4 regions of the Sphingopyxis sp. C-1 genome follow, and region 4 is predicted to be linked to each of the others. Evidence: predicted binding sites of a transcription regulator. Region 4 holds the regulator's gene; each other region holds the start of a gene.
The links. Region 4 encodes LexA, which represses DNA repair genes until DNA is damaged. Its sites were predicted from a motif close to GTTCCNCNCTTGTTCT; they were not measured.

Region 1: SC1_RS02430 (DUF5131 family protein) is a predicted target of LexA. The motif match lies at 5,563-5,578, and genes of this name have one in related genera.
Region 2: SC1_RS02805 (ribonucleoside-diphosphate reductase subunit alpha) is a predicted target of LexA. The motif match lies at 2,384-2,399, and genes of this name have one in related genera.
Region 3: SC1_RS03590 (toprim domain-containing protein) is a predicted target of LexA. The motif match lies at 4,825-4,840, and genes of this name have one in related genera.

The regions. Positions count from the first base shown of each region.
Region 1 is NZ_BBRO01000001.1:526,300-533,963, forward strand. Features, by position in the region: gene SC1_RS02415 (Eco57I restriction-modification methylase domain-containing protein) at 1-1,087, shown strand, start outside; gene SC1_RS02420 (GIY-YIG nuclease family protein) at 1,080-3,563, shown strand; gene tcmP (three-Cys-motif partner protein TcmP) at 3,663-4,823, opposite strand; gene SC1_RS02430 (DUF5131 family protein) at 4,820-5,551, opposite strand; gene SC1_RS22360 (hypothetical protein) at 5,710-5,859, shown strand; gene SC1_RS21760 (hypothetical protein) at 5,856-6,806, shown strand; gene SC1_RS02435 (hypothetical protein) at 6,891-7,664, opposite strand, start outside.
Region 2 is NZ_BBRO01000001.1:616,948-624,611, forward strand. Features, by position in the region: gene SC1_RS02800 (ribonucleotide-diphosphate reductase subunit beta) at 1-264, opposite strand, end outside; gene SC1_RS02805 (ribonucleoside-diphosphate reductase subunit alpha) at 385-2,343, opposite strand; gene SC1_RS02810 (EAL domain-containing protein) at 3,067-5,358, opposite strand; gene SC1_RS02815 (acyl-CoA dehydrogenase) at 5,473-7,215, opposite strand; gene SC1_RS02820 (L-threonylcarbamoyladenylate synthase) at 7,288-7,664, shown strand, end outside.
Region 3 is NZ_BBRO01000001.1:774,863-782,526, forward strand. Features, by position in the region: gene SC1_RS03575 (TonB-dependent receptor) at 1-1,973, opposite strand, end outside; gene SC1_RS03580 (FecR domain-containing protein) at 2,072-3,061, opposite strand; gene SC1_RS22530 (sigma factor-like helix-turn-helix DNA-binding protein) at 3,058-3,186, opposite strand; gene SC1_RS03585 (hypothetical protein) at 3,212-4,801, shown strand; gene SC1_RS03590 (toprim domain-containing protein) at 5,007-6,068, shown strand; gene SC1_RS03595 (DUF2493 domain-containing protein) at 6,393-7,343, shown strand; gene SC1_RS03600 (HEPN domain-containing protein) at 7,409-7,664, shown strand, end outside.
Region 4 is NZ_BBRO01000001.1:2,108,522-2,116,185, reverse strand. Features, by position in the region: gene gltX (glutamate--tRNA ligase) at 1-424, opposite strand, end outside; gene SC1_RS09955 (ComEC/Rec2 family competence protein) at 483-2,642, shown strand; gene lexA (transcriptional repressor LexA) at 2,596-3,279, opposite strand; gene glp (gephyrin-like molybdotransferase Glp) at 3,345-4,535, opposite strand; gene moaC (cyclic pyranopterin monophosphate synthase MoaC) at 4,532-5,005, opposite strand; gene SC1_RS09930 (MFS transporter) at 5,556-6,827, opposite strand; gene pgsA (CDP-diacylglycerol--glycerol-3-phosphate 3-phosphatidyltransferase) at 6,987-7,559, shown strand; gene moaD (molybdopterin converting factor subunit 1) at 7,570-7,664, shown strand, end outside.

The DNA.
Region 1 (7,664 bases), 1.6 Mb from region 4:
ATTCGAAACTCACGCCTACCAGTTAATACACACCGATCATCCGGAAGAGATTTTCAACATGAAGTTCGATGTCATCGTCGGCAATCCCCCTTACCAGCTCGCCGACTCTGGGTTCGGAACGAGTGCCGCGCCTATCTACCAGAAGTTCGTGGAGCAGGCGAAGAAGCTTAATCCGCGGTATCTGTCCATGATTATTCCTGCGCGTTGGTTTGCGGGAGGAAAGGGGCTGGACGATTTCCGCGAAACGATGCTGTCCGACAACAGGATTCGCAAGATCGATGATTACCTGAGCGCGTCCGATGTTTTTCCGGGCGTCGGTCTGAAAGGAGGCATCTGCATCTTCCTGTGGGATCGCGATAATCCGGGTGACTGCGAAGTAACGACCCATCTCAACGGGGTATCAGCAGAACCTGTGCGAAGGAAATTGCTTGAGGATGGGGCTGACGTGTTCATCCGCTTCAATGATGGTCTTTCGATCCTCAAAAAGGTGGTTCAAGTGGAAACTGGACAGGATAGCCGCCTCTCTCTTCCTCAGGAAAGGCGTTTCGATGGCCTAGTCAGCTCACGAAAGCCTTTTGGCCTGCCCACTACATTCAAGGGCCGGGTCAGAAAGTCCCAAGAGGACGATCTGAAGATTTACCAGAATGGCGGATCGGGCTTCGTAAAAAGAAGCGACGTGAATTCGGGAAGCCAATACATCGATAAATGGAAAATCTATACGGGCCGGGCGGCACCTGGAACGGGCAACAAGGATACATATCCCCACCGGATCATAAGCACACCATTTCTTGGTGAACCTGCCTCGATCTCATCAGAGACGTATCTCGCCATCGGACCCTTTGACACGAAGGAAGAGGCGAATAGTGCCCTGTCTTACCTTTCCTGTAAGCTGACCCGTCTCTTGATCCTCCTCCACAAGCCGTCCCAGGACACAACGCGAAAAGTCTATGCCTTTGTTCCAACGCAGAATTGGGACAAGGTTTGGACCGATGATGAGCTCTACGAAAAATATGGCCTTAACGACGAAGAGATTGCTTTCATCGACTCAATGGTCCGGCCGTTGGAGGTGGACCTAATCGATGCCTGACACCTTCTTCCCTCCGAAGCCCGATATCGAACCCAAAATCTACGCGTATCGAGACAAGAGCCCTGCATATGACGGTATGCTCAAAATCGGATTCTCAGCACGCGATGTGGAAGGACGCGTCGCGCAGCAATATCCGACGAAGCGGCCTGGCGATTTGCCTTACGAGATCCTGCTCGAGGAAAGCGCTGTGTGGAGCGACGGTGGCTCTTTCACCGACCGCGACATCCATCGCTACCTGCGGAAGAAGGGCTTCCGCAACCCGGCCGGCGAATGGTTCGAATGCGAAGTTGATGATGTTCTCGCTGCCATCCTGGCGGTGCGCGAAGGCATCGACAATGACGACAGCCGCACGCAAAATTTCAAAATGCGGCCGGAGCAGGCCGCCGCGGTCGAGAAGACGGCCAGATATTTCTCCAGCTTCCGGGATGAGGGAACGAGCGAGACGCCGCATTTCCTTTGGAACGCCAAGATGCGCTTCGGGAAGACCTTCGCCTCCTATCAGCTCGCCAAGCGCATGGGATGGAAAAAGGTGCTCGTCATGACCTTTAAGCCAGCTGTGCAGAACGCTTGGGAGGAGGACCTTAAGAGCCACATCGACTTCGAAGGGTGGCAGTTCGTGTCTCGCGGCGGGCTGTCCGAGGACGATGTTGATATGACTCGTCCCATTGTGTGTTTCGGCTCCTTCCAGGACTTCCTTGGCAAAAACTCGGCAGGAGGAATCAAGGCCAAGAACGAATGGGTGCACGCGACCAACTGGGACTGCGTGATCTTCGACGAATACCACTACGGTGCTTGGCGTGAGAACGCGAAGGAGCTGTTCGAGGCGGAGGGACGCAAGGAGATGGAGTTCGCTGAGGGCGAAGGTCTGGACTATTTCTCCGAGGAAAACATGCCGATAACTACCGGCGCCTACCTCTACCTGTCCGGAACCCCATTCCGTGCGATCGCGTCCGGGGAGTTCATCGAGGAGCAGATCTACAACTGGACCTATTCCGACGAGCAACGAGCCAAGGAGCAGTGGGAAGGCGATGACAATCCCTATGCTTCGCTGCCGCGCATGGTTATGCTGACCTATCAATTGCCCGAAGCGATCCGCGAGATTGCAATGCAGGGCGAATTCGACGAATTTGACCTCAATGCATTCTTTTCCGCCGAAGGCGAAGGAGATGAGGCCCATTTTAAATATAAGAACGAGGTTCAGAGCTGGCTCGACCTGATCCGTGGATCATACGAGGACACGGCAGTCGACGATCTCCGGTTGGGCAGGGAACGGCCACCAATGCCATTCTCGGACGCCCGTCTTCTCAGTCTCCTGTCGCACACCTTTTGGTATCTCCCATCGGTCGCGGCATGCCACGCCATGAAGAACCTGATGTCCGAGCGCCAGAACCGCTTCTACCACGACTACAATGTCATGGTCTGCGCCGGCAGCCGGGCTGGTATCGGTGTCGCCGCGCTTCAGCCGGTGCTGGACGGCATGGAGGACCCGCTCAAGTCGAAGTCGATAACGCTCTCCTGCGGCAAGCTGACCACTGGCGTTTCGGTGAAGCCATGGACCGGCATCCTGATGCTTCGCAACATCTCCAGCCCGGAGAGCTACTTCCAAGCTGCATTCCGCGTGCAGACGCCGTGGGTGGTCCAAAACCCTGATTCTGTCTCTCCGACTAAGCGGGAAATCGTGAAGCAGGAATGCTATGTTTTTGACTTCGCACCCAACCGGGCGCTCAAGCAGGTGGCCGACTACAGTTGCCGGCTGAATGTTGACGAATCGAATCCCGAGCGGAAGGTCGAGGAATTCATCCATTTCCTGCCCGTGCTTGCGTATGACGGGAGCTCGATGCGCCAGATCGACGCGGCCGGTGTTCTCGATATGGCGATGAGTGGAACGACAGCGACCCTGCTGGCGCGGCGCTGGGAGAGCGCCCTGCTGGTCAATGTGGACAACAATACCCTGCAGCGCCTGATGAACAACGATGCGGCCATGCAGGCGCTGATGAAGATCGAGGGTTTTCGTAACCTCAATCAGGAAATCGAGACGATCATCAACAAGTCGGAATCGGTCAAGAATACCAAAGCCGCAGCCAGCGATCGCGATCTTTCAGCGAGGGAGAAAAAGCAGCTCAGTGAGGAAGAAAAGGAATACAAGAGCGTTCGCAAACAGATTCAGGAAAAGCTGATCAAATTTGCAACGCGTATCCCGATCTTCATGTATCTTACGGACCACCGTGAGCGTAGCCTGAAAGATATCATTACCCAGCTAGAGCCTGGCCTTTTTAAGAAAGTGACTGGCTTGACGATCAAAGATTTTGAGCTGCTGGTCAGCCTCGGCGTATTCAACAGCGGGCTGATGAATGACGCAGTTTACAAGTTCAAACGCTACGAGGACGCTAGTCTGTCATACACGGGGATAAATCGCCATTTGGGCGCCGATATAGGCCTCTACGACACAGTAATTTCGGCTGACGAGTTGATCTGAATGTAATGTCTTGGTCCAGGACGTTGCCATCTGAAGATACTCTGCCCTGAGTGTTTCAGTGGACTGGAAAAATAACTGGATCGTCCGCACACCACACGCCTAGGTGGCCAATAGCTGATAGTCGTCTGACGGGACGCGTTTATTTGCCGCCCATCCGGTGAACCCAATTTCGCCTGACTTTTTCAACGCGGCGGCGATTGCGCCTGCATCGGTCTTGCGGATAGCGTGGTCCGCTAGCAGTCGGGGCCAGACCTTACCCCACCGGCTTCCGGGCTCCGTTTCTGCGATATGAAGCAACGATTGCTTAGCAGCCTGACGCTGGTCGTCGAGGAACTGGCGATGGGTCACGGGCGCAGTTTCCCAGCTGCTGTCGAATAGCGAGCCTTGTCCGGCCGTTTCCCGCCTTTGAAGCGATCGCTGTCCCGAAATCATCGACTGCGCTTCCAGCGCCTTGATCTGACAGTCCCGAAAGACGGCGATGCCCGGCGGTTCACGCGTGCCATAAACTAGGAAGTAGAAAGTGCGGTTGGTGCCAGGGTAGCGGATGTCGACATCAGCGACATATTTATAGCCGCCTACCAATTTCACCGCCTCTTTGAAGCATGCAAGGAAGGCAGCCTTACGCTCGGTCGGCCCCGCGGCGTCAGCAGATGCTATGCGTGGCCTCCAATCGATACCCGGGAGAAGGCGGTCGTAGACGTCGCCCAGGCTTGCAAGCGTCGTGAACCTGTTGGCGAAGTCAAACATGAAATTGAACACGACCTCGCTCTGGGGACGGGCCAGCAACGGGCGAAGCGCTTCGAGATCGAGCTTGAAGCCCTTGGGATCGATGAGTGAAAAGGTGAACGCCCGGCTGGGAATCCGCGCCGCGATCTGTGGGGCAACATTGAGGAAATCGCCGCGATAGGGGTGGACGGTGGCGTGAGGAAAAAGCGTTCCAATCGTTTCGAGTTCAGCAAATGGCTGTGTCTGCTTCTCGACCAAATGAGCCGTCATCCTGACGTTGCGCCAATGCTGGGGCATATCCAGCCAAGATTGACGAGCATCGGTCATGCTCTGCAGTGCGATGCCGAACGAAGTATCTGCGTAAGCCTCGCCTCCGCTCTTCCACGGTCCCGAATAGCCATCGACATAGACGACTTCGTCGTAAGCGCTGGCAATCTTATGAATCAGGCGCTCGAGGTAGTTACGCAGGAAATGGTGTTTGACGAAGGCCTGCTCGCGACCGGCATAGTGCGGCGGGACTTCGATATCGATCATGCCGCCGCCAAGATCGGCATCTCGTTCCATTCCCGGCCATCGAGCTCGCGCCCACCGGTCTTTGGTCTGATGCCGCCCCATTGCTTAAAGAAGAAGGCGACATGCTGCTCTTCGCACTGTCGCTGAATTTCCCGAACCCATTCAGGATTCATCGGCCGTGCGCCAGGCCCGCTCTCGCCGCCGACGATTACCCAGTGAATGCCCGAAAGGTCCATTCTGCCGACGGGGGCGATCAGCGGCTCTATCGATAGAAAGCGAACGGATGCCGGTGCTTGGCGTATATGCTGGATTCGCGACTTAGCCTTCGCATCCTCGACGGACGTGCCGAGCCAAATGTGCTCGGGCGCCGACCGTTCCCCGTAACGAGACTTCAGATAGTCCCGCATCAACGAACTACGTTTCGTCAGGACCTGGAACGTATGCCAATCGGCCCTTTCCATCGTGGCGAAGACCTTGTCGATAAAGCCACGGGGCACCTGCTTATGAAACAGGTCGCTCATCGAATTCACAAAGATCATACGCGGCCGACGCCACGCCAACGGCTGAGCAATTCGTTCTGGCCTTAGGGTAAGGTCAAAACCTGCTTCGAACGGATGGTTGGGCACTCCTCGGAACCTCTCCGAGAAGCGTTTGGCATAACAATTGTCGCACCCAGCAGAAATTTGCGTGCAACCTGTCACGGGGTTCCACGTCGCATCTGTCCATTCAATGGCGCTGCCGTCCGCCATAGCACTCCCTCAGAACACATGAAGAACGATGCCACAGTAGGAATCGGCTTGCAACGAACACCATGCGGGATCGCCCCAATATCTGACAGCATTCCGTGCCGGTTGGGTCACTACATGGAGATTTGGTGGCCCGATCTAGTGCTCTGCCTCCGTCCGCCATGCAGCTGGCGCATGGTCAAACACCCACAGGTGCCAACTGCACTTGCCGCATCGGCGCAATCTGGACGGCGATCGTCGGCGTCAGTGCATTGACCGCGAAGACGTTTCGCAAAATTCGAATAAATCCAAAAAAGGACATGAAAAAATGAATACACCCGACTTCTCGGGGATCGACCCGCTGCGCGTTCCTGAAGCTCGCCGCCGTGTTGCTGCTCTGAACGAATACCTGAGCCTTCCCAACCCGTCGTCAAATGATACCTTGCGTATCGCGGCCTCGATCGGTCTCAGTCGAAGCCAGTTTTGTCGCTTAGCGCGAGTATGGCGGGACCATCAGGACGCCAGCCTGCTGGTCGTAGGGAAGCGCGGTCCGGCTAACCGAAAGTATAATGTCGATCAGCGCGCCGTCTCGATTGCCCAAGAACTGCTGGCCGAGGCTGGTCCGACTGCAAGTCTTGCGCTGATTGCTCCCCAAATCGAAAAGCGATGCGCTGAAGCAGGTATCTCACCGCCAGCTCGATCGACAATCAATAACTACATAAAGGCCGCTCGAGCTGGAACAGCGGCGCCAGCGGCGGGGCCTCCTCGCATCGTGGTTGGTCGTATGTGGTTTCATATTCCAATTACCGCAGCCGGCTCCGATGATATGCCCACCCTTCTCACCGCGGTTCTACTCCCAGAGCGTATCGTGGTAGCGCACGGAATCTCAGCAGATCCATTGTCGCCGCCGTCGGTAAATGACCTGATCGACAGGCTGGCCGGTGTCAGTTCGTCCGATAGCGAGGCACGGGAGCTTCTACTTGATCCCGATGATCGCCGCGTCGGCAGTGAGGCTCTCGCGCGCGCGGGCCTCGGCAGCACAAGATCCTACAATCGCTCAGTCCAACGAGAATTGTCGAAGGCGTTCGGGGGCTCACTTGGCCCACTTGCTGTCATCCATCAACGCGGAATGGCGCGCCCTGCGACCAAGCGGGTAATTACCCGTCATGACGAGCCGCTGCCTGTTGAGAATGCAATGGAAATCATAGAAAATGCAGTGCTTTCCCATAATGCATCCATCTGCATGGCCCCAGTCAGGTTTTCGTTGGCACCATATTGACAGATAGGAGCAACCGCTCGTCGGCGTGCCTGCGCATTAACGTCAGATATACTTGTCTTCGAGGCCAATCGGAGTTCGACGTTATCATGTAGCGAGAACGCGGAGCGCCTTTGCCAAGCCGTCCGGCATCACCGAACGCCCGGAATATTGACCCAATCTTCCCAAAATGTCGGTGTTGTGTTGCTCGACCGCAATGGTTAGCGCCGTGCGCGCGGCATCATCGGTCCAAGGGGTCATGTCGCCATTGTCAGGAGAAGCCTGACCCTTTTCAGTTCGTCCAGGAGTAATCTCGATGCGACCAATGCGGGGTCCGACGAGCTTCCGGAAGTAGCGTCCGTAGCGGGTGGGCGCGATGTTAATTCCTGCACCGAGATCAGCCTCTATTAGCCGCGACCGAAACGCAGCAGACCGCTCGCGGTCGTCCCCCACCTCAATGTCGATCCTAGTCAGCCGGTCGGCCCATTTTAACTCGGACAACATGCCTTCAATCCGCTCGATCGCGTTCCGAGCAGCTTGCCGATAGCCTTCAATTTCGTTGGTTGTGCCGCCTGTCCATGCGCCGAGGATCAGTTGGGTGCCCTCGTCGATCAACGTGAAAAGAATGTGAGGTCGTCCGTCCGCCCGCGGGAGATTGATTGCAGATAGTCCCAGCTTAACTGCATGTCCGGCCTGTCCGGTCGCCTGCTTGCGGCGCAATTCTGTCTCCACGATGCTGCGCAAGCGGGTCGACCCAGGGAGCTTTTGCTCATCGATATCGGCGGCGTCGACCAGTAAGCGGACGAGTTCACTGACGCTCGCGCCGTCATTCATCGCAACCACGTCAGCGACCACAGCCTGTAGTGCATTTATTGCCTCTGG
Region 2 (7,664 bases), 1.5 Mb from region 4:
CTTGATCTCGGTCGGCTTGAACACGCGGCCATATTTGTCGTGGTAGCAATCCTGCACCTCGATATCGGCCTGGGTGAAGAAGCGGAAAATCTGCGTGAGCAGGTTGCGCTCATGATCGCTGATCTTTTGCGCCCAGTCGCGGCAATCCTCGCCCAGCGGCACTTCCTCGGGAACCCAGTGGATCTGCTGCTGGCGTTTCCAGAAATCATAGGCCCACGGATATTCGAAGGGCTTGTAGGTCTTGCGGGCTTCTAACAACGGCATAGCGGCTATCCTCGGGTCTGATCTTTTGTTGTGCTCCCCGGCGAAAGCCGGGGGCCCATTCTATGTTGCGTTACCGCGCGCTGGGCCCCGGCTTTCGCCGGGGTTCACGCGGCGGGAGCGTCACTGGCAGGCGAGGCACTCGTCGTAATCGGTGCTCTCGGCCGAGAGTTCGAACTTTGCGGCCTCGGGCGTGTTGTCGGCCTCGACCCCGCCCGCGAAGCCGGCGCGCTGCACCGATTTCGAGCGGAGATAATAGAGCGATTTGATGCCGAGTTCCCACGCGCGATAGTGGAGCATGAGCAGATCCCATTTCTCGACGTCGGCGGGGATGAACAGGTTCAGCGACTGCGCCTGATCGATATAGGGCGTGCGGTCGGCCGAGAGTTCGAGCAGCCAGCGCTGGTCGATCTCGAAGCTGGTCTTGTAGCAGTCCTTCTCGTCCTGCGTCAGGAAGTCGAGGTGCTGGACGCTGCCGCCGCGTTCGAGGATCGAGTTCCACACCGCGTCGCTGTTCTTCGCCTTGTCGACGAGGAGCGCCTCGAGGTGCGGGTTGCGGATCGAGAAGCTGCCCGAGAGCGTCTTGTGGGTGTAGATGTTCGCGGGGATCGGTTCGATGCACGCGCTGGTGCCGCCGCAGATGATGCTGATCGACGCGGTCGGCGCGATCGCCATCTTGCAGCTGAAACGTTCCATCACGCCCTGATCGGCGGCGTCGGGGCAGGGGCCGCGCTCGTTCGCGAGCAGCATCGACGCCTGATCGACCTGCGCGCGGATATGCTTGAAGACGCGCAGGTTCGACGATTTCGCCATCGCGCCCTCGAACGGCAGGCCGCGCGCCTGCAGGAAGCTGTGGAAGCCCATGACGCCAAGGCCGACCGAGCGTTCGCGGCTGGCGCTATATTTGGCGCGCGCCATTTCGGGCGGGGCGCGGTCGATATAGTCCTGAAGGACATTGTCGAGCATGCGCATCACGTCTTCGATGAAACGCTTGTCGCCGTTCCACTCGTCCCAGGTTTCGAGGTTGAGCGACGAGAGGCAGCAGACCGCGGTACGATCCTGACCCAGATGGTCGCGGCCGGTCGGCAGCGTGATTTCCGAGCAGAGGTTCGAGGTGGTGACCTTGAGCCCCAGGTCGCGATGATGCTTGGGCATCATGCGGTTCACCTGGTCGATGAAGATGATGTAGGGCTCGCCCGTTGCGAGGCGCGTTTCGACGAGCTTCTGGAACAGGCCGCGCGCGTCGACGGTGCCGCGGACGCTCTGGTCCTTCGGGCTGCGGAGGTTGAATTCGGCGCCGTCGCGGACGGCTTCCATGAACTCGTCGGTGATGAGGACGCCGTGGTGGAGGTTCAGCGCCTTGCGGTTGAAGTCGCCCGAGGGTTTGCGGACCTCCAGAAACTCCTCGATCTCGGGGTGCGAGATGTCGAGATAGCAGGCGGCCGAACCGCGGCGGAGCGAGCCCTGGCTGATCGCGAGGGTCAGGCTGTCCATCACGCGGACGAAGGGAATGATGCCGCTGGTCTTGCCGTTGAGGCCGACGGGTTCGCCGATGCCACGCACCGCGCCCCAATAGGTGCCGATGCCGCCGCCGCGGCTGGCGAGCCAGACATTCTCGTTCCACGTGCCGACGATCCCCTCAAGGCTGTCGTCGACCGAGTTCAGATAGCAGCTGATCGGCAGGCCGCGGCCGGTGCCGCCGTTCGAGAGGACGGGGGTCGCGGGCATGAACCACAGCTTCGAGATATAGTCGTACAGGCGCTGGGCGTGATCCTGATCGTCGGCATAGGCGTCGGCCACGCGCGCGAAGAGATCCTGATATGATTCGCCGGGCAGGAGATAGCGGTCCTCGAGCGTTTCCTTGCCGAAGTCGGTGAGCAGCGCGTCGCGGCTGCGATCGGTCACGATGTCGAATCGACGCGCGTGGACCTTGGGCTCGCTGCTGTCGTTGAGCTTGGCCGCGGGCGCCGCATCGGCAAGCGATTCGCCGGTCGATTCGGGCGCTGCCGGAGCGTCATTCTTTGCCAGTTCCATCGTCGCCACGTCGCTCGTCTCCACCCGTTCCGTTTCCCGAAAATCCATCTTACTCGCCCCCGATTTGAACGCGCACCCGGTGCGCTTTGTTCCTGTCTTGTTCGACTCAGGGCGAAGCCCCGATCCTAGCATCTAAACCTGTCCCGTGGGCACTTATTTTGGCCGCATGAAGGGTTTTCCCGTGTCCATATGGGATGGACGACGGAAATCCGCCACTTGCAGCCTGATACAATTTATTGGGGTGCCCCCGTGGTTGACCCACCACCTATAGTGCCACGTCGGCGCGACGATGCAAGACGGTAAATGACAGAACGGGGACTCAACTCGTCGATAATTTGATTCGTCTCGTCGACGCTGATGGACGTGCCGGGCGGTGAGGGCAAGGCATTCCGCGGCTTTGCGCGCGGATCGGTGCCGGCCGTCCGAAAGGGCAAATTTTTTTGCGGCCGCGAGCCCGGACAAGCGGGGCAGCGGGCATGCCGCTCGCGCCGCAGGAAATGCATCGATCGGGTCGTATTCAGCGCACGGTCGCGCGCGTGTTCCGGGCAAAGAAAAAGGGCCCCGGAAATGTCCGGGACCCTTTTTTATCTCGTTTCTGGCTTACGCTTCGCCGCCACCGTTACCGGTGCCGCCGCCGCCGAGAAATCTCCAGAACCAACCCATGTCAGATCTCCTGTTGGCACTGCCCACGACGAACAGTTAACGGAGCATATACCTTAATCGATATGGTAAATCGAGTCTTAACCAACATGATTACCGCCATTTTGGCAGTTATGCTGTGCGGTTCTGGGGGGAGGCGCTTAGCGTCGCGGTCAGTTCGGAAAACAGTTGAGGTTTTCCAAGATGATAGCCTTGACCGACATCGCAGCCGAGATTGGCGAGCAGCGTCACGGTTTCGGCATCTTCGATGCCTTCAGCGACCGCGACGGCCCCGAGACGGTGCGCAAGATCGATCGTCGATTTGACGACTTCGAGGTTCCGCTGCGAATCGCGCATGGTCATGACGAATCGCTTGTCGATCTTGATTTCGTCGGCTTCGATCTCGGTGAGATATTCGAGGTTTGACTGACCGGTACCATAATCGTCGATCGACAGGCGGATGCCGGTGCGGCGAAGCTGCGCGAGTGTATGGCGCGCCTGGCGGCTGTTTTCGATCTGCGCCGTTTCTGTGATTTCGACCGTCAATATTTCGGGCGGCAAATGGTGCGCGGTGAGCATCACGCGGATCGTGCCGACGAGGTCGCTGTGGTCGAGCAGGCTCGCCGACAGGTTAACCGACATGTTGATATGGATGCCGCGCTCGCGAAGCTGCGCCGCCGAACGGATCGCCTGATCCATCACGAACAGGGTGAGGCGATAGATGTCCTGGCTCTTTTCGGCCTGCACGATGAATTCGTCGGGCGGGATCGGGCCGCGCGTCGGATGCGTCCAGCGCGCGAGCGCCTCGACGCCGACGAGCCGGTTCGTCGCGATTTCAAATTGCGGCTGGAAGGCGACCCAGATGTCGCCGCCGGTGAGTGCGTCCTCGAGCTGCGAGTGGAAGCTGAGCTGCCAGCCGGCATCCTCTTTCTGACGCGACGTATATTTGGTCCACAGCGAGCGCGTGCGGATCGCGCGTTCGGCGGCGACGAGCGCGGCGGCGAGGCGCTGCGCGTTCGATCCCTCAAACTCGTCGTTGACCCCGAAGGCGATCGCGACGTCGACGCGCAATTCGCCAATCGTGAGCGGTGCGTTGAACAGCGCGGCAAGGCCCGCGAGCTGCCCCTCGATCTGGCTGTGCTGATAATAGGGGACGAGCCAGGCGAAGGTGCCGTCGAGATCGTGATGGAGCGTCGTGCCCTGCGACGCGAGCTGGAGGCGGCGCGTGACCTGTTCGACGAGCTTGCCGATCCCGTCGCCCGGGATGAAGGCGGCGAGATCTTCGAAATTGACGACCTTGGCGGCGACGACGGTGGCGCTGCCGAAAGCGGCCTGCGAGCGCAGCGCCTCGAAATTGGGCAGGCCCGAGACGGGGTTTTCGCGCTGTGCCGACGCGCGGCGGCGGGTACGCGAGACGTTTGCGCTAAGCGCGGCGATAAGGAAGCACGCAGCGCCGATCTGGGTCGAGACGAGCGAGAGGCCGAGGAATATCTTGGCAGCGATCAGCGCGGACGTCGTCACAAACGCCGCCCAAGCGAACCACCGGCCGCGCCGGACCGCGAGGGCGCCAAGCAGGATTGCAAAGGTGAGGGCAAGGCCCGGGAAAAATCCGATGTCGACGGGATTGCCACGCTTCAGCGCTTCGCCGGCGATCAGATGGATGTAAGCTCCCGGCAGTTTTTCGTGCCCGGGCAGGAAGTGCTGATCCGATGAGGAGGCGTTGGTGGGAGCAAAAATGACATATTTACCGGCGAGCTGCTGGCGCCCCACGCGGCCGTTCAACACGTCGATCGCGCTATATTCGGTGATGGTCGAGGTATCGTAGGAAAAATCGAGCAGGAACAGCCCGGGCTTGTCCAGCGGGCGATCCGCGAGCAACGCCGCGAAGCTCGGCAGATGGCGGCCGTCGGCGATGACCGCAAGGGGAACGCGCCAGACCTGCCAGAATTCATATTCCCAGCAGATGCAGGCCCGCACGGCCCGGTCGCCCATCGCCTGCGACGGCCAATAGCTGACTTTTACGTCGGATCCGGTCATTTTTGCAGCCGGCACGGCCAGAACGACCCGGTCGTCCATCCGGCGAACGGCGGCCGCGACCTTGGAATAGTCGGGATGCGTCAGGCGGCGATAATAGGAAAAGTCGATGAACAGGCGTTTCGCACCGGCGTCGTCGACGGCCCGGATGAGCCGCGCATGGTTCGCGACCGAGAATTCCTGATCCTGCAATGACTGCAGAGTCTTGTCGTCGACGCCGACGATGACGGTGTCGCCCGATACGGGGCGCCACGCGGCGCGCCCGATTGCGGCCTCGATCACGCGGTCCACCGGCTCACCGATCGCCGAAAAGCCGACGATCACGCTGAGCAGCAGCGAGAGCGCGATGGTTCGCCAGCTGATGATCAGACTTTTGACCGGGATGGGCACGCACGTCTCCAGCAATTGCCGGTCGCGTCTAGCTCCAGATGGTTATCATCGCGTTAATTATGAACAAAATCCTGCGTCCCGAGCCGGGGCGCGAGGCGCAGGATTCCAGAGGTTTCAGGCGATCGCCGGCAGCGGTTCGAGCGCGGCGTCGCCGGCCAGCGCCGAGGCCGCAAGACCCGTTGCCGTGGGGACGATCTGTTGCAGGTAAAAGCGTGTCGAGGCGATCTTGCCTTCAAGGAAGGCGCGGTCGCCGCTGCCCTCATCGAGTGCCGCGCGCGCCGCCTTGTGCTGGATCGCCATCAGCCAGCCGCAGGTCGCCGTGGCGAGCATGGTGAGATAGGGATAGCTGCCGGCAAGCCGGTCGCCGGTGTTGGCCCCGATCATCCAGTCGGTGACCGCGCGGCAGGCATCGACCAACTGCTGCAATTCGGGGAAATCGGCCGCACCCGCTGCGATATCGTCGATCAGGCCGCGGACGAGATCGCCGCCCGCCATGCCGAGCTTGCGTCCGACGAGATCGGCGGCCTGAATGCCGTTGGTGCCTTCATAGATCGGGGCGATGCGCGCGTCGCGATAATGCTGCGCGGCGCCGGTTTCCTCGATGAAGCCCATGCCGCCATGGACCTGCACGCCAAGGCTGGCGACCTCGCAGCCGATGTCGGTCGCATGCGCCTTTACCAGCGGGATCAGCACGTCGGCGCGCATCGCGGCGGCTTCGTCGCCGAGCTTGCCGAAATCGATCTGGGCTGCCGCGTAATAGGTGAGTGCGCGCGCTGCCTCTGTCTGGGCGCGCATCCGCCACAACATGCGGCGGACGTCGGGATGCTGGTCGATCGTGACGGGGGTGCGGTCGGGCGAGCCCGCGAGCGACGACTGGACGCGCTCGGCGGCGAAGCGCTGCGCCTGCTGCGTCGCGCGCTCGCCGATCTGGATGCCCTGACAACCGATCATCAGGCGGGCGTTGTTCATCATGACGAACATCGCGCGCATGCCGCCCATTTCGTCGCCGACGATCTCGCCGAGGCAGTCTTCGTCCTCGCCATAGACCATGACGGCGGTCGGCGAGCCATGGATGCCGAGCTTATGCTCGATCGACGCGCACTGGACGCCGTTCGAATGCGCGGGCTTGCCGTCGGCATCGAGGCGATATTTGGGGACGAGGAAAAGCGAAATGCCGCGCGTTCCCTCGGGCGCGCCGGGGGTGCGCGCAAGGACGAGGTGGACGATATTGTCGGTGAGGTCATGCTCGCCGAAGGTGATGAATATCTTCTGGCCCTTGATCTTGTAGAGGCCGGCATGCTCGCCCTCGGTGACCTTTTCGGCGGTCGAGCGCAGCGCGCCGACGTCGCTGCCCGCGGCAGGCTCCGTCAGGTTCATCGTGCCGTTCCACTCGCCGGTGATCAACTTCGGCAGCCAGGTCTGGCGCTGTTCCTCGGTGCCATAGGCCATCAGCGCGTGGATCGCGCCGGGGGTCAGGATGCTGCACAGCGAAAAGCCCATGTTCGCGCTGCCGAGTGCCTCGATCACCACCGTCGCGAGCGTGAAAGGCAGATCCTGTCCGCCATATTCGCCGGGGCCGTCGATGCTGCCCCAGCCCGCCTCGACGAACTGCTTATAGGCGTCCTTGAAGCCCGGGGGCATGGTGACTCTGCCGTCCTGCCACTTGGGATTGGTGGTGTCGCCGACGCGGTTGAGCGGGGCGTAGACCTCTGCGGCGAACTCGCCGATGCCGGTAACGATCGCCTCCACCATGTCGGGGGTCGCGGCGGCGAATTTGTCGTGCGCGGCCATCGCGTCGACACGCGCGATATGGTTGAGAACGAAAAGCTGTTCGGTGGTGGGCGGCGTGTAAGACATGAAGAGCCGACTTTCCTGGTGAATATCGTTGCGCGGGCGCTATAGCGCGGCATGGCTGATGGTCAAACGCGCATGAGGACCGATATCCGCCCGTTCGGGCCGGAGGCAATGGCGCGCGCCGGGGGGCTGATCGGGGAGGGGCAGCCGGTCGCGGTCCCGACCGAGACGGTTTACGGCCTCGCCGCCGACGCGCGCAACGCAGACGCGGTCGCGCGGATTTATGCCGCGAAGGGGCGGCCCGATTTCAACCCGTTGATCGTGCATGTGCCGGACTTGGCTGCCGCCGAGCGGCTGGGCGTGTTCGGCGCGGTCGAGCGGGCGCTGGCGGCGCGTTTCTGGCCTGGGCCGCTGACGATTGTCGTGCCGCGGGCCGCCGATTGCCCGGTGGCGAGCATCGCGACGGCGGGGCTCGATACGATTGCGCTGCGCGTGCCGGGGCACCGCGCGAT
Region 3 (7,664 bases), 1.3 Mb from region 4:
AGCGGGGCATAGGCACCGGCGATGGCTGCGTCGAGTTCGGCGCTTGTCGGATCAAAGCTGACGAGGCTCGCGAGCAGCGGGTTGGTGAGCGCACCGACTGACGAGGCGAAGGGCGGCGCAACGCGATCGCGATAGTCGAGGTTGAACAGGCTGGTCACGATCTGGAGCCGCGGGGAGGGCCGGAAGGTCGCGCTCAGCGTCAGGCTCTCCGATCGTTCGGGACCGAGGTCAGGGTTCGAGGACGCCAGCGCGACATAGGTCGATCCCGGCGGGAACAGGCTGCCATAGCCGGCGACCGGGTAGAGGATCGCGATATAGCCGCTATATTGCTGGAGCAGGGTCGGCATCTTGAACGAACGTCCCCACGATACCCCGAAGCTGACCTCTGGCGCCGGAGCGTAGACGAAGCCGAGCTTCGGTGTGACGATGCTGCCCGCATCCGAATAATCTTCCCAGCGCAGCGCCGCAGTGATCGAGGCGCGGTGCGCGAATCCAAGATTTTGCGCGGGGCTTGCGAGGGGCACGAACAGCTCGCCATAGGCGAATTTATTCTCGCGGCTCGCGAGAATGCGCCGCCGCGTGATCTCGGCGTCGATCTCGTTGCGCCGCCAGCCTGCGCCTGCCGCCAGCCGGACATCGCCGGCGGGAAGCCCGAAGAGCGGTCCTTCGACGCCTGCCTCCACCGCGACATTTCGGTTGTCGAAGATCCGGACATTCTGGATCGCGACGTTGTTCGTGAAATTCTGCGTCAGACCGAGCGTGTCGTCGCTGCCATAAAAACCCGTGAGCCTAGCGGTCCAACCTCCTGCGAGTTCAGCTTCGAGTGACGGCGCTACACCGAATGTCTCGAATTTGTTGACGACGCGGCTGCCACGCGCCTCGACGGGCCGGTCGACAATCAGGCCGCGGACCGACCGCATGTCGCCGCGCTTGTAGATGAGGTCGGCCTTGAGATTGACGCCGGGCGCCAGCAGCTGATGACCGCTCAGCAGGATGCTGTGGCGCTTGAGGTCGGGATAGAGCGTCGATACCGGATTGCTGCTCGACGTGTAATCACGCTGACGAGCAAGAATCGCGCTGTTGTCGAAATAGTCATAGGTCGCAATGAACCCGCCCCCCGTCCATTTGGCGCCGCCGAGCAGCGTATATTGTTGCTGAAAATTGCCGCCATCGGTCGACGCGCCGAGACGGACGCTCGTTGTCAGACCCTCATAATCCTTGCGCAGCAGGATGTTGACGACCCCCGCGACGGCGTCCGCACCGTAAATCGCGGAGGCTCCGTCGGTAACGATTTCGATGCGGTCGACCGCGGAGACCGGGATCGCGCTGATGTCGACGACGCTATTGTTGCCGCTGTAGGCAAAGCGATTGCCGTTGAGCAGCGTCAGCGTCGCGTTGGGGCCGATCCCCCGCAGGTTGAAGGTCGAGGCACCGTTCACATTCACATTTTCATTCGGGATGCCTTGGCCCGATCCGATGCCCGGGTTCTGACCACCGCCGAAATTCTGCGGCAAGCTGCGGGCGACTTCACCGAGATCGGCATGCCCCGCATTGCGAATGTCTTCGGAGGTGACTTCGATGACCGGCGCAGCGGCGGGCGCGCCGGCGATCCGCGAGCCGGTGACGATGATGACCTCTGCATCGGTGGGGCTTACGGTATCGCCACTCGAAATCATGACCGACCGGGCATCGAACCGAGCGACGAGCCCGCTCCCCTCCAGGAGCGTCTCAATGGCCTCGCGCGGCGTCAGCTTGCCGTTGAGCGGCGGCGCCGTCTTTCCCTCGAGATCGCGCGAGGACGCGTAAAGTTCGATATCGGCGATCGCAGCGGCGCCGCGCAGCGCGTCGCCCAGATCCTGCGCGGGCATGTCATAGGACTGGCGCTGCTCCTGCATTGCCAGCGCGACCGCCGGCGTGAAACAGGCGGCGGTACCCACCAGCAGCGCAACCAGCGAACGGGACTTCTTCAACATAAACACTCCCCCAAAATCTCGGCCGTGCTTCAGGCAGGCGGCCAGTGGGGGTGCGTTGACGGGGCGAAGAGGGGGTCCTTAGTCGATCGGTGAAAAAATTATCGGCGGCGCAGATGGACCCCGTCTGCCTTGCGATCGATGCCGAGGCCGAACAGGCTGGCGATCCGTTCGGCGAAAACCTCGGTCTGGCTGATATGAAAGCGTCCCGACACTTCGAGAGCCGCAATCTTGCCGTCGTCGATCAAGATCGGGCGGACGGCGTAACGGTTGGCCTCGGCAACCAGCCGGTCGAGCCGTATCGAACGATAGTCCGCCCAGCCTTCGGGCCAGTTTACGGGAATGTCGGGCGTCGCTGCTCCCGCAGGTTGCAGCTGGCCATCCCGCCGATAGGTCAGCGTCTGGCCTCGAGACAGCGGCTTCGCCGCGCCGGATTTCATATCCGGACGCCAATCGGCGTCACCGCGTCGGAGGGCAGCGGTAACGGTGCCGGCCTCGTCGATGCTCAGATCGATCTCGGCATCATTTGCGGTGGTCGCACCGCGTTCCGCCGCAATGTGAAGCGGGACATCCTGCCTTGCGATCGCAAGACGCACCCGGCCCTTGACCAGCCGGACGCTTCGCTCGCCATTTCCGAACGCGACGTCCAGCCGGCTGTCGGTGTCGAGCGTGGCACGCGACCCGTCGGCGAGCTTGAATGTGCGGATTTCGCCGCGCTGCGTGACAAGTGGTTCGGCGGCATAGGCGATCGAGGCGGCGCCCGGCTGGCCGGGAAGGGAGGCGCCTCCCGCCCCGAACGCAAGGATCAGCAGCGCAATTGCCGTCGCGGCGGCGCCCCAGGGCAGCCAGCCGCGAACCAGGCCCCGCCGCTCGTGGGCATGACCGGTTCCGTGGCGCGCCGATGTCTTGAGGATTGTCAGTGCCGACATCCGGCGTTCGGCGCGGCGGTAGGCTTCGGCATGCTCGGCCGATGCGAGCAGCCAGGTTTCGAACTCTCCACGCAAGGCACCGGCATCTTCGCCGCGCATCTTGATCAGCCAAGCCTGGGCGACTTCATCGACCGGATGGTCGTCGCCGTTTCTGTTGGTCATCGGCCGCCGTCCACCACCTTCGAAATCTGACTGAGCGCCTTCATCATATGATATTCCACCGTCGCGATGCTGATGCCAAGCAACTCATGTATCTCGCGATAACTGAGTTCGTCCACCCGGTGCATAAGGACGGACGATCATGAGCGGCAGGTGCAGGTGTGGGAGATGCTCGCGCACAGCTACAACAAGTCGCCATCCTTCATCCGCCAGAAGCTGACCGAGAATAGCGTGCGCGCCGCCGACAAGCGCGTGCGCTTCGTGTCCGTCGACGCCTATCTCGCCGCGGGCGGCGGAATCGTGCGCGACCTGTTCGAGGCCGATGACGGCGGCTGGCTGACCGACCCGGCGCTGCTCGACCGGCTCGTCGATGAAAAGCTCGGCGCCGTCGCCGCGCATATCGGCAAGGAAGGCTGGCTGTGGGTGCAGACCGCGATCGACCTGCCATGGAGCGCAACCAGCGGTCTCCGCCGTCTCGTCAGCTCCGAGGTCGCGATGACCGCCGAAGAAGAAGCGAAGCTCGCCGAGCTCGAAGCCGAGGCCGACAAGCTGTCCGACCAATGGTCCGAGGAGCCCGACGTGCCCGCCGAAGTGCACGCACGGCTCGAAGCCATCGAGAGCGAAATCGGGGCGCTGACCGATCGGCCGCTGATCTTCGACGAAACCGGGATGGTCCATGGCGGCGCCTTCGTGTCGGTCGATTATGACGGGACGGTCCGTATCGATCGCGGCTTCGTGCGGCCCGAGGATGAGCCGGTTGTCGAAGAGGATGGAACTGCGGACGGCGACGACGAACGGACCGGGGGAGAGGAAGGCGACGCGCCTTCTGCCGATGGCGACAGTGCGGCAGATCCGGGCGCTGGCGGCGACGATGCCGAAGAGGAAGGCTTGAAGCCGCTGCCCGAACGGCTCGTATCCGACCTCACCGCCTGGCGTACGCTGGCGCTGCAGGACGCGTTCGCGCAAAATCCGCAGGCGGCCTTCGCGGCGGTCCTGCATGCACTCGTGTTGGCGGTCTTCTATCGCACCAGCAATGAGACCTGTCTCGAACTGTCGGCCTCGACGGTATATTTCACCAATGAGCCGACGGGGCTTCGTGAATGCGCACCGGCGCGCGCGATCGATGCCCGGCACGAAGCCTGGCGGGACCGTCTTCCTGACGAAGACACCGCGCTTTGGGACGCTCTCCTCGCGCTCGACGCGAACGAGCAGGCGAGCCTGTTCGCGCACTGTGCATCGCTCGGCGTCAATGCGCAGGCCGAGATCGTTCCGAAATATGGCAACGGGCGCGTCTCGGCGCGCGTCGTCGACCGTCGCATCGCGCACAGCCATGTCCTGGCCCGCGCCGTCAACCTCGACGTCCTCGCGGCGGGCTGGCGGCCTACCGCGGAGGGCTATTTCCGGGGCGTCACCAAGGCGCGGCTGCTCGCCGATGTTACCGAGGCACGCGGCGCGCAATTCGCGGACATGATCGACCATCTGAAGAAGCCCGACATGGCGCGCGAAGCGGAGAAGCTGCTCGAAGAATGCGATTGGCTGCCCGAACCGCTGCGTACGCCGACCGACGAAACGTCCGTTGACGGAGGTGCCGCCGCAGGGGGCACCGATGCTGAAACCGACATTGCTTCCGAAGGCGAGGTCCCGGTCGAAGGCGCTGTCGCCGCGGCCGAGGTCGACGAGATCGGCGCGGAAGCTGATAGCGGCGAAGCCGATCAGGACGATTGGCCTGTCGCAGCCGAATAACATCGGGCGGGGCGGCTTCGGCCGTTCCGCCTTTTTTCCGAATTGCGGCAGCGACCGGTCCGCCGGTCGCTGCCGCATTTTGTTGAATTCCGCGTGCGCCTTGTGGCAGTCTTCCCGCCATCTGCCGGCAGGGGCTGTCGGCGCCGCATGCCTGTGTCGTCCGATCGCTTGTCGGTGGACGCAGCGCCAGCTGCCGAGGAGCCCCATGGACAGTCCCTCCGACATCGCTCGCCGCCTTGCGGAAAATGCCGAGGCCGTTTGCCGCCGCTATCTCGCCAATGGTCGGCGTGAAGGCCGTTACTGGCTTGTCGGCGACGTTCGGGGCGCCCCGGGTCGCAGTCTCTACGTGCGATTGTCGGCTTCGGGCGATACGCGTGGCCAGGCAGGCAAATGGACCGATGCCGCCAGCGGTGAGCATGGCGATCTGCTCGACGTCATCGCTGCCAGCTGCGGCCATGGCCTCATGCGCGAAACGCTGGCCGAGGCGCGGCGCTTTCTGAGCTTGCCCCAGCCTGAGGTCCCGGTGACGGCGAATCCGCGCGTTCGCAAGGCGCCGGGCGGAACGCCCGCTGCAGCGCGGCGCCTATGGGCGGCATCGCGTTCCATCATCGGCACGCCCGTGGCGACCTATCTCGCCGCGCGTGGGATCGAGCGGCCAGACGACCAGGGCACGCTGCGCTTTCATCCGTCCTGCTATTACCGGGCGTCGCAGGACGACGCACCCGACGTTCGGCGGGCCTGGCCCGCGATGATCGCGGCGGTCACCGACGCGGCGGGCGCGATCGTCGGCGTTCATCGCACCTGGCTCGATCCGGCGGGCGGCAAGGCGCCCGTCGCTTGTCCGCGCCGGGCTATGGGCCATCTGCTGGGGCATGGCGTCCGTTTCGGCGACGCGGGTCCCGTCATGGCAGCAGGCGAGGGCATTGAAACCATCCTGTCGCTCCGTCAGCTCATGCCGCGCCTTCCGGCGATCGCTTGTCTCTCGGCCGCGCATCTCGCCGCGATCGAATTGCCCCGGGGGCTTCGCCGACTCTATGTCGCCTGCGACGATGACCGTGCAGGCGAAGGCGCGCTGCGGTCGCTCGTCGAACGGGCTGCGCAGATATCGGCCGAATGCGCACCATCGTCCGCAGTCGAAGTCGTGCCGCTTCGGCCTCAGCGCGACGATTTCAATCGCGACCTGTGTGCCTTGGGGCGTCAGCGGCTCGCAGCCCTTCTTCGGCTTCAGTTGCGCGCCGACGACGCAGCGCGCTTTCTCCCGGGCTGAGCGAACGCCGGGACGGAAGGGGCGGGGCAGGTCGGCTATCGGGACGGCCTGCTTCTGCGCAACGCGTAAGGCCGCGCCTTTGGCCTTCGCTGGAGGGCGACTGCGCGACGCGGGGCGGGGTCGCAATGGCTTGCCGTGCGGCTATTTTCCGCCGGGGCTGCGCCCCTTTGCATCGCGAATCAAAATAGCCTTCGCCCGCCATCCTTCGCTGGCGCTTCGGCCGCGCGGGGGGCGAGCCCCCTTGCGGTGCGGTCCCGCCCCGCGTCCCGCAAGCGGTCGCCGCGAAGGCCGCGGAAGGCGCGGCTCCAACTTGCGAGAAGCGACATGAAATATGAGCCCGATCTTCCCGAACCCGCCGCATCCGGCGAACCCTTCGAACCCGGCGCCAGCGCCTGGCTCCTTCAGGAAATGCAGCTTTACGGTCATCGGCCCTATGAGGACGAACCCGACGGGCGGCCGCTTCCCGACGACCGGCTCGCCGGCGGCGCGGTCGCCGACATCTTCGACGCGCTGGCCGGCTGTCTCGTCGATACCCGGATCGAACCCGATCTCGAGGATCTGCTCTGGAGCGTCGTCAACATCTTTCACCGCGCCGGTGAGCGCGCCGAGCGCGAACTCGATCGCAACGAACAGGCGCAGCGCGAGCTTCAGCGCGAACAGGACGGCAGCGAAATCCGTTCGGTCGAACTCGAGCGCGCCATTGCCGAGGGGGTCACGATGATCGAGCGGCGCGACACGATGGAATTTTTCCGCGAATGCGCCGCCGAACAATTTCGCATCCATGCCCGCAAGGCCTGGCTGCCGCGGACGGGATCGCGCGTCCGCCACAGCACGATGACCGCGGCGATGATCGACAGCCGCGACTTCATGGATCGCCGGCTCCGCGAAAAGGCGAAATCCCTGATCCCCGAGGGCACGCGCATCGCGTTCAGCGGCGGCCCCGCGTGCAACGACCATCGCCATATCTGGTCGGCGCTCGACAAGGTCCATGCGCGCCATGCCGACATGGTCCTGATGCACGGCGCAACGCCGACCGGCGCCGAACGCGCTGCCGCCTGCTGGGCCGACACCCGCGGCGTGCCGCAGGTGGCCTTCCGTCCCGACTGGAACCGCCACAAGAAAGCCGCGCCCTTCAAGCGCAACGAGCGGATGATCGATGCCATGCCGGCGGGGCTGGTGGTCTTCTCGGGCACCGGCATCCAGGACAATCTCGTCGACAAGGCCCGGGCGTTCGGCATTCCGGTTTGGGATTTTCGGATCAGGGAAGCGGGCTGAGATGCCGATTTGGATCGGACGGCGCTTGCCATCGGGCGAGCGTCCCACCACAGAAGGAAAGAACGATGCGTACCGATCTCGATCATCTCCCGGCCAACAAGCAGCGCGAGCTTGAGCGCGTGAAGGCGATCATCTTCGAAGAATTCGAGGATGCGATCGCGCTCGGCACCATGGGCTGGAAAAAGAAGGGCCGGATCGACAAGATCATCCTCTACGGCAGCTACGCCCGCGGCGGCTGGGTCGACGAGCCGCACACCGCCAAGGGCTATCGTTCGGACTTCGATCTCCTGGTCATCGTCAACGACAAGCGCCTGACCGAGA
Region 4 (7,664 bases):
GGCTGCGGACGCGGAAGGGAAGCCGCTTTTCCTGCGCCTCGGCGCGCATCGACGCGAGTTCGTCCTGAGTCAGGTAGCAGCGATAGGCTTCGCCCTTTGCGAGCAGTTCGTTCGCGACTTCGGCGTGGCGCGGCGCACGCGCGAACTGGAACACGGTCTCGCCATCCCAGTCCAGATCGAGCCATTGCATCCCGTCGAGAATCGCGTCGATCGCGGCATCGGTCGAGCGTGCGCGGTCGGTGTCCTCGATGCGGAGCAGGAATTTACCGCCGTGATGGCGGGCAAACAGCCAGTTGAACAAGGCAGTACGGGCGCCGCCGATGTGCAGATAGCCGGTCGGCGATGGTGCAAAGCGCGTAACGACATCCGCTCCCGTCGCTTCGGGGGGCGTTGCTTCCACTTTGGTCTGGTTTTCGGTTGCCACTCCGGCCTCTTTCACTCAATTTGCCGCCTTCCGGGCGGGGATCGGGGGAGCCCCTAGCATGGCGACAAGGCTGCTTCAAACGCCCATTGCTGCTCGTTGGGCAACAATCTGGCACCGGACCGGCAACGCGCTGGAGGCACGGCTCGAAGTCGAACGCGAACGGATCGGGCTCTGGCTGCCGGTCGCGATGGGCGCCGGCATTGCAGCCTGGTTCGCCTTACCCGGCGAAGCACAATGGATCGGGTTCCTCTTGTCGCTTGCGGGTGGTTTGTGCGCGGGCCTCCTGATCGGCTGGGATAGCCGGTTCGGGCGGATGGTCGTGGTTGGATGCGGCGTGATGGCGGTGGGCATGTTGTTGATCTGGACGCGCGCCGTCTGGGTCGCGGCGCCGGTGCTCGCGGCGCCCGTGATGACTGAATTTTCCGCGATCGTCGAGCGGGCCGAGCCGCTGCCGGCCAAAGGGCAGATCCGTATTCTCGCATTGCCGCAGAAGCGCAGCGACCTGCCGCCGCGGGTGCGATTGACGCTAGGTAGCGAGCAGGCGGTGAGCCTCACCGACGGTGAAATGATCGGCGTCCGAGCGCGATTGATGCCGCCGCCTACGGCCAGCCTTCCCGGGGGCTATGATTTCGCGCAGCGCGCGTGGTTCGACAGGATCGGGGCCGTTGGGACTGTGCTCGGCGACATCTCTCGGACGTCGGCGTCCGGGCCGACTATGCCGCCGCTGCGTACGCGGCTCAGTGCGCATATACACGATCAGATCGAGGGTTCGTCCGGCGGCATTGCCGCCGCGCTGGTAACGGGCGACCGCGGCGCGATCAGCGAGGCGGATGAGGAGGCGATGCGGCGCAGCGGGTTGGCGCATCTCCTGTCGATCAGCGGGCTGCATGTGACCGCGGTCGTCGGATTTGCGATGTTCCTGACCCTGCGCCTGTTTGCGTTGAGCCGGCGGCTGGCGCTCGCCGGCTATGTCCTGCCCCTCGCCGCTGCTGCCGGGGCGCTGGCCGGCGGCGGCTATACATTGCTCGCAGGGGCGGAGGTGCCGACGCTGCGGTCGTTCATCGCCGCCTTGCTCGTGCTCGTGGCGTTCCTGATGGGACGCGAAGCGCTGACGCTGCGACTGGTTGCGGCGGGCGCGCTGATCGTGCTGGTCTGGCGCCCCGAATCGCTTGCGGGTCCAAGCTTTCAACTGAGCTTCGCGGCTATCACCGCGATCATTGCGCTGCATGAAAGCCGCCCGATGCGCGCATTTCTGGCACGCCGCGATGAACCGTGGCCTTTTCGAACCTTGCGCGCTGTCGCGGGGCTCTTGGTCACCGGACTGGTCGTCGAAGTCGCGCTGGCGCCGATTGCGTTGTTTCATTTCCATAAGGCGGGGGTTTATGGGGCCATGGCCAATGTGGTGGCTATTCCGCTCACGACCTTTGTCATCATGCCGTTCGAGGCGCTTGCGCTGCTGTTCGATTGCATCGGGCTTGGCGCGCCCTTGTGGTGGGTGACTGAGCAGGCGCTGCGCCTTCTGCTCGGGCTCGCGTATGTTGTCAGCGATGCACCCGGGGCCGTCGCTACCTTGCCAAGCTTTCCGCCCTGGGGTTTCGCGCTCGCGGTCTTTGGCGGGCTGTGGGTTTTGCTCTGGCAAACGGGCTGGCGCCGGGCAGGCTTCGTTCCGCTCGCGATCGGCGCGGCGACATTGCTCTTTCAGCCGCGCCCCGATCTGCTCGTCACCGGCGACGGCCGCCATATTGCCGCGGCGCTGCCCGATGGCAGCTATGCGCTGCTGCGCGACCGGTCGGGCGACTATATTCGCGACACGATGGCGGAAGCCGCAGGGACCGATATGCCGCTCGCGAGCCTGGCCGACCTCGATCATGTCGAATGCAATCGCGATTTCTGCCGCTGGAGCCAGGGGCAGGGGGCCGCGCGTCATGTCATTCTCGCCTCGCGCGGGCGCGACCGGATCGAGGGTGCAGATATGGCCGATGCCTGCGCCGCGGCCGATATCGTTATCAGTGACCGCTGGTTACCGCGCGAGTGCGCCGGGCGCTGGATGACAATCGATCGCGACAGTCTCGCTACCAGCGGCGGCCTTGCAATCTACCTCGGCAAGGTACCCGAAGCCGTCGCCACGCTTAAGGCGGGCGACGGCCATCCCTGGCGGCTGCCGCAGCAGCTTAGTGGTAACGACGAAGCAGTCCCGACAGGCGGCCCTGAACGATGACGCGTTCGGCGGGATAGCGCTGCGGTTCATAGGCCGCGTTCGCCGGGTCGAGACGGATCATCTGCCCCTCACGGCGGAAATATTTGAGCGTCGCATCCTGCCCGTCGACGAGCGCAACGACGATGTCACCTTCGCGCGCGGTGCTCGCTTTCTGGATCAGCGCATAGTCGCCGTCGAAAATCCCCGCTTCGACCATCGAGTCGCCCGATACTTCGAGTGCATAATGTTCGCCCGAGCCGAGCAGCGCGGCGGGAACGGCAAGGTTGTTGTGATCCTCGAACGCCTCGATCGGGACGCCTGCAGCAATCTTGCCGTGGAGCGGGATCTCGATAACGTCGTTCGCAGCGATCGGCTTGAGCGCCGGGGCTGGCTTGCGGAGCGGGACGATATTGTCGCGATCGTTACGCACGACAGGTTTCGCGGCTTCGGGCACCTTGAGCACTTCGAGAGCGCGGGCGCGATTTGGAAGACGGCGGAGAAATCCCCTTTCTTCCAAGGCGCTTATCAGTCGATGTATACCCGATTTCGATTTGAGGCCCAGCGCCTCCTTCATCTCCTCGAACGAGGGCGAGATGCCGCTCGAATCGAGGCGTTCCTGGATGAAGTGGAGCAGTTCATGCTGCTTCGCGGTCAACATCGGTCGTTCTCCATGATGCCAATTCCGGACATATTGAGAACGATAGTGGAACAAAGCGGAACTTGTCAAGCGATGACAAGATAATCCGCGATGTCGCCCACATTGCGTGGGGGCGCGCCGATATCGCGGATCAGCAGCGCGTTCGCCGAGGCAAGGGGCAGGGTGCGGCCGCTCTCCTGCCCGATCATTGGCGTCAGGCGACCGCTTTCGAGTCGCGCGCGAAGATAGTCGCGGCGCGTACCGCCTTCGGCGAGGGGAGCGGCTAACGGCGCCCGATGGACAGGCGGCAGAGGCGCGCCCGCGCCCGCAAGGTGGCGGACGAGAGGCAAGAGGAACAGCGTAGCCGTGACGAAGGCCGACGAGGGGTTGCCCGGCAGGCCGAGCAGGATTGCGTCGCCGAGCGTTCCGGCGATCAGCGGCTTGCCGGGACGCATCGCGATCTTCCAGAAATCGAGCTGCCCGCCGGCATCGTCCAGCGCGCCGCGTACATGGTCGTGATCGCCAACCGACGCACCGCCGACGGTCACGATGACGTCGTGACGTCGCGCCAACTCCTTGAGAATCTTCGCAAGGGTGTCGCGGTCGTCGCGGACGTGATGCGGAAGAACCATATCCTCGACCTCGCCCGCCAGCATCGCCGCGAGCATCACGCCGTTGCTGTCGGGGATCTGCCCTGGTGTCAACGGGCGTCCGGGCTGGACGAGTTCGTCGCCGGTGGTGAGGATCGCGACCCGCGCGCGCCGGCCCACCGCGAGTTCGCTCGCGCCGCTCATTGCCGCAGCAGCGATCGCGCCGGGGGTCAGGCGGGTACCTGCGGGGAGCAGGCAGTCGCCGGCTGCGAAATCGGCGGCTTGCGACCGGATATGGCGCCCGCGCGTGCCGGGGCCGTCACCGGTCAGCCGCAGAGTATCGCCTTCACGCGCGACATCTTCCTGAACGATCACCGTGTCGGCGCCGGCAGGAACCATCGCGCCGGTGAATATCCGCATCGCTTCGCCGGGCCCGACCGCCTGGTCGGGCGCAGCGCCCGCGGCGGTTTCCCCGATGACGGCCCACGGACCCGGAAGGTCGCCGAACCTGATCGCATAGCCGTCCATCGCCGATAGCGCTGCGGCGGGCTGATCGCGCTGGGCCGTCACATCACGCGAAAGATAGCGACCAAGCGACTCGGAAAAGGCGATATTTTCATCGCCAAGCGGTGCGCGCAACGCGAGCAGCCGGGCCTGCGCTTCCTCGACGGGAAGCAGCGCGCTCATTCGGCGCGCCAGTCGCCCGAGCGGCCCCCGCTCTTTTCGAGCAGGCGGATATCGCCGAGGACCATCGCGCGGTCGAGCGCCTTTGCCATGTCGTAGAGCGTGAGTAGCGCGACCGAGGCGGCGGTTAGCGCCTCCATCTCGACCCCCGTCGGGCCGTTCGTTTGAGCGACAGCTATGACTGCGATACCACTGTCTTCCCACGTAAAATCGACGCCGACCTTGGTCAGCGCGAGTGGGTGGCAAAGCGGGATCAGGTCGGCGGTGCGTTTCGCGGCCATGATCCCGGCGATCCGCGCGGTCGAGAGCACATCGCCTTTCGGAGCATTGCCGCTGCGGATCGCTTCGAGCGCCGCGGCAGACATTGCGATGCGCCCGCCGGCGACTGCGCGGCGCTGCGTTGCGGATTTTGCGCCGACATCGACCATGTGCGCGGCGCCCGTTTCGTCCAAGTGAGTCGGTTTGAGTGTCATCGCCTGGGATCGAAGCAATGCGGGGCGGGAAAGGCAAGGAGATAGCGCGGAGTTTGGACGGCCGATTGCGACCGGTTGCTGCCCTCCACATCCTCGTCACCCCGGACTTGATCCGGGGTGACGAGGATGTGGGGGCCGGTCGATGCGCAAGAAAAGCGAGATCCCGGGTCAAGCCCGGGATGACGAAGTTCGGGTAACGACCGATTGCGGACATGCAATCAAGGCGGTAGCGTTCAGAAATGCGCGGATCGACGGATAGGAAGCCCTCGGAGCGGGCGATTGGAGCGCGGGTTCGCATCAAGCCTGCTCACCAAGCCGAGATTGAGGCGTTATTCGATGAAGTGATGATCGTCCCAATCTACAAGGAAGTGAGAACGGACGGAAATGTCTCTTACTGGTTTGGTAAGAATCAGATCTCAGAGCTTGCGGAAGCATGTGTGCTGGAACGGATACCACTCCACTGTTGGGCTCACCACGCGGTAATCGACCAACCGCCGATCATCGACTGAAGCTAACGCCCGCTCCCCATCCCAAACCGGCCGAGGGAGCCTTAGTCGCACGCCTTGTGCAGGCGCCAGGCCAGCGCTGCCGAGCCGACGCACATGGCGGCGACCATCAGCAAAGTGTCGTCGATGGTCAGGCCGAGGCCGATCAGCACGCTAAGGAGCAGCGTCGCGGCGACCATGAAACCCGAATTGACGATATTGTTCGCGGCGACGGTACGCGCCGTCTGCGATTTGGGGACGGTCGTCGTCAGGAAAGCGTAAAGCGGCACGACGAACATGCCGCCCGCGATTGCGATGCCGAGCAGGTCGAGGATGATGCGGTCGCCAGCGGTCAGCGACAAGAATTCGCGCCAGCCCATCAGGCCGGTACCGATATGCTCCCATCCCCGCACATTCCACCACAGGTCGAGCACGAACAGCCCCATGACGATCACCGATCCCGGCGAATAACGCGCCGAAACATGGCCTTTCAGCAAGCGGTTGACGACGATCGATCCGATCGCGACGCCGACCGAGAAGATGGCGGTGAACAGCGTTGCGACGGTCTTGTCGGCGCCCAGCGCATTTTTGACCAGCGGTGGAAATTGTGCGGCGAGAATTGCGCCGATCGCCCAAAAGAAGCTGATCGAAATGATCGCGAGGAAAAGCCGCGGGATATGCATCGTGCCGTTGACCAACTGCCAGGACGATCGAAACACATTATGATCGATGACCAGCCCCTCGGCGTCCTTTTCGGGAGGTGCGGCGGGGACATAGTTCGCGGTCAGGCGGCCGATCACGGCGACGACGATGATCCCGGGTATGGCGAAATGCGGAGGAGTCAGCCCGCCGACGATCGTACCGCCGAGGATCGCGATATAGGTTCCCGCCTCGACCCAGCCAGTCCCGGCAAGAACCTCGTCCTCCTCCAGATGCTGCGGCAGAATCGCATATTTGATCGGGCCGAAGAAGGTCGAATGCATTCCCATCGCGAACAGCGCGAGGAGCATGACCGGCACGAGGTGGAACCAGATTCCGATCGCGCCAATAATCATGATGAAAATCTCGGCGGTCTTGATCAGGCGGATCATCCGCGTCTTGTCGGTGCTGTCGGCAAGTTGCCCCGCAAGCGCCGAAAAAAGGAAGAAAGGCAAAATGAAAAGACCGCCCGCGAGGGCGTTGAACCATGCCTCGGTCGCCGGATCCTTGTAGATGGTAAAGGTGACGAGGATCACCATCGCCATCTTGTAGAAATTGTCGTTGAAGGCGTTGAGAAACTGCGTCGCGAAAAGGGGCAGGAACCGGCGTTGCTTCATCAGCGCAAAAGAACCGGTCATTGAAAATCCACTTTTATCACCCGACATCCCGACCACGCCGATGCCGTCCGATTTTTCCGGAGGCAATATTGTTGTCGCACGGGCGACTTATCGGTTAGGGCTTGCCGGGTCAAAGCCGATTTTGGGCCCCATTTTCGAACGGACACGCCGACAGGGATCATGCTGAGCCTACCGAACATCCTGACATTGTCGCGCATCCTTGCGGTGCCCATTCTGCTTTTCCTGTTGTGGCCGGGAGTGGTCGAAGGGTCGGCTCAGCCCAAACCGATCGACTATGCGCTCGCTTTCGGCCTCTATTGCCTGATGGGCATTACAGATTATTTTGACGGCTATGTTGCACGCTCACGCGGGATAGTGTCGCGGCTCGGTGCGTTTCTCGATCCGATCGCCGACAAGATCATGATCGCCGCGGTCATATTGCTGCTCGTCTTTACGCGCGACATCACCGGCTATCATGTCATCGCAGCGCTGATGATCTTGCTGCGCGAGATCATCGTGTCGGGTCTTCGCGAATTTCTGGCGACGCTGCAGGTGTCGATGCCCGTGACGCAGCTCGCCAAGTGGAAAACGACCTTTCAGCTTGTCGCTTTCGGCGCGCTGATCCTTGCGGGGGCATTGCCCGCGATGGTCTGGATAAAGACCGTCGGGCTCATCTCGCTTTGGGGGGCGGCGCTGCTGACGCTGATTACCGGATGGGATTATCTGCGTGTCGGTCTGAAGCATATGGATTGAGCGTGGGGTGATGCTGAAAATCGCCTATTTTTCCTGGGTCCGCGAACGGATGGGAGTACCCGACGAGGCGGTCGAGCTCCCGGCGAGCGTTACCGATATCGGTAC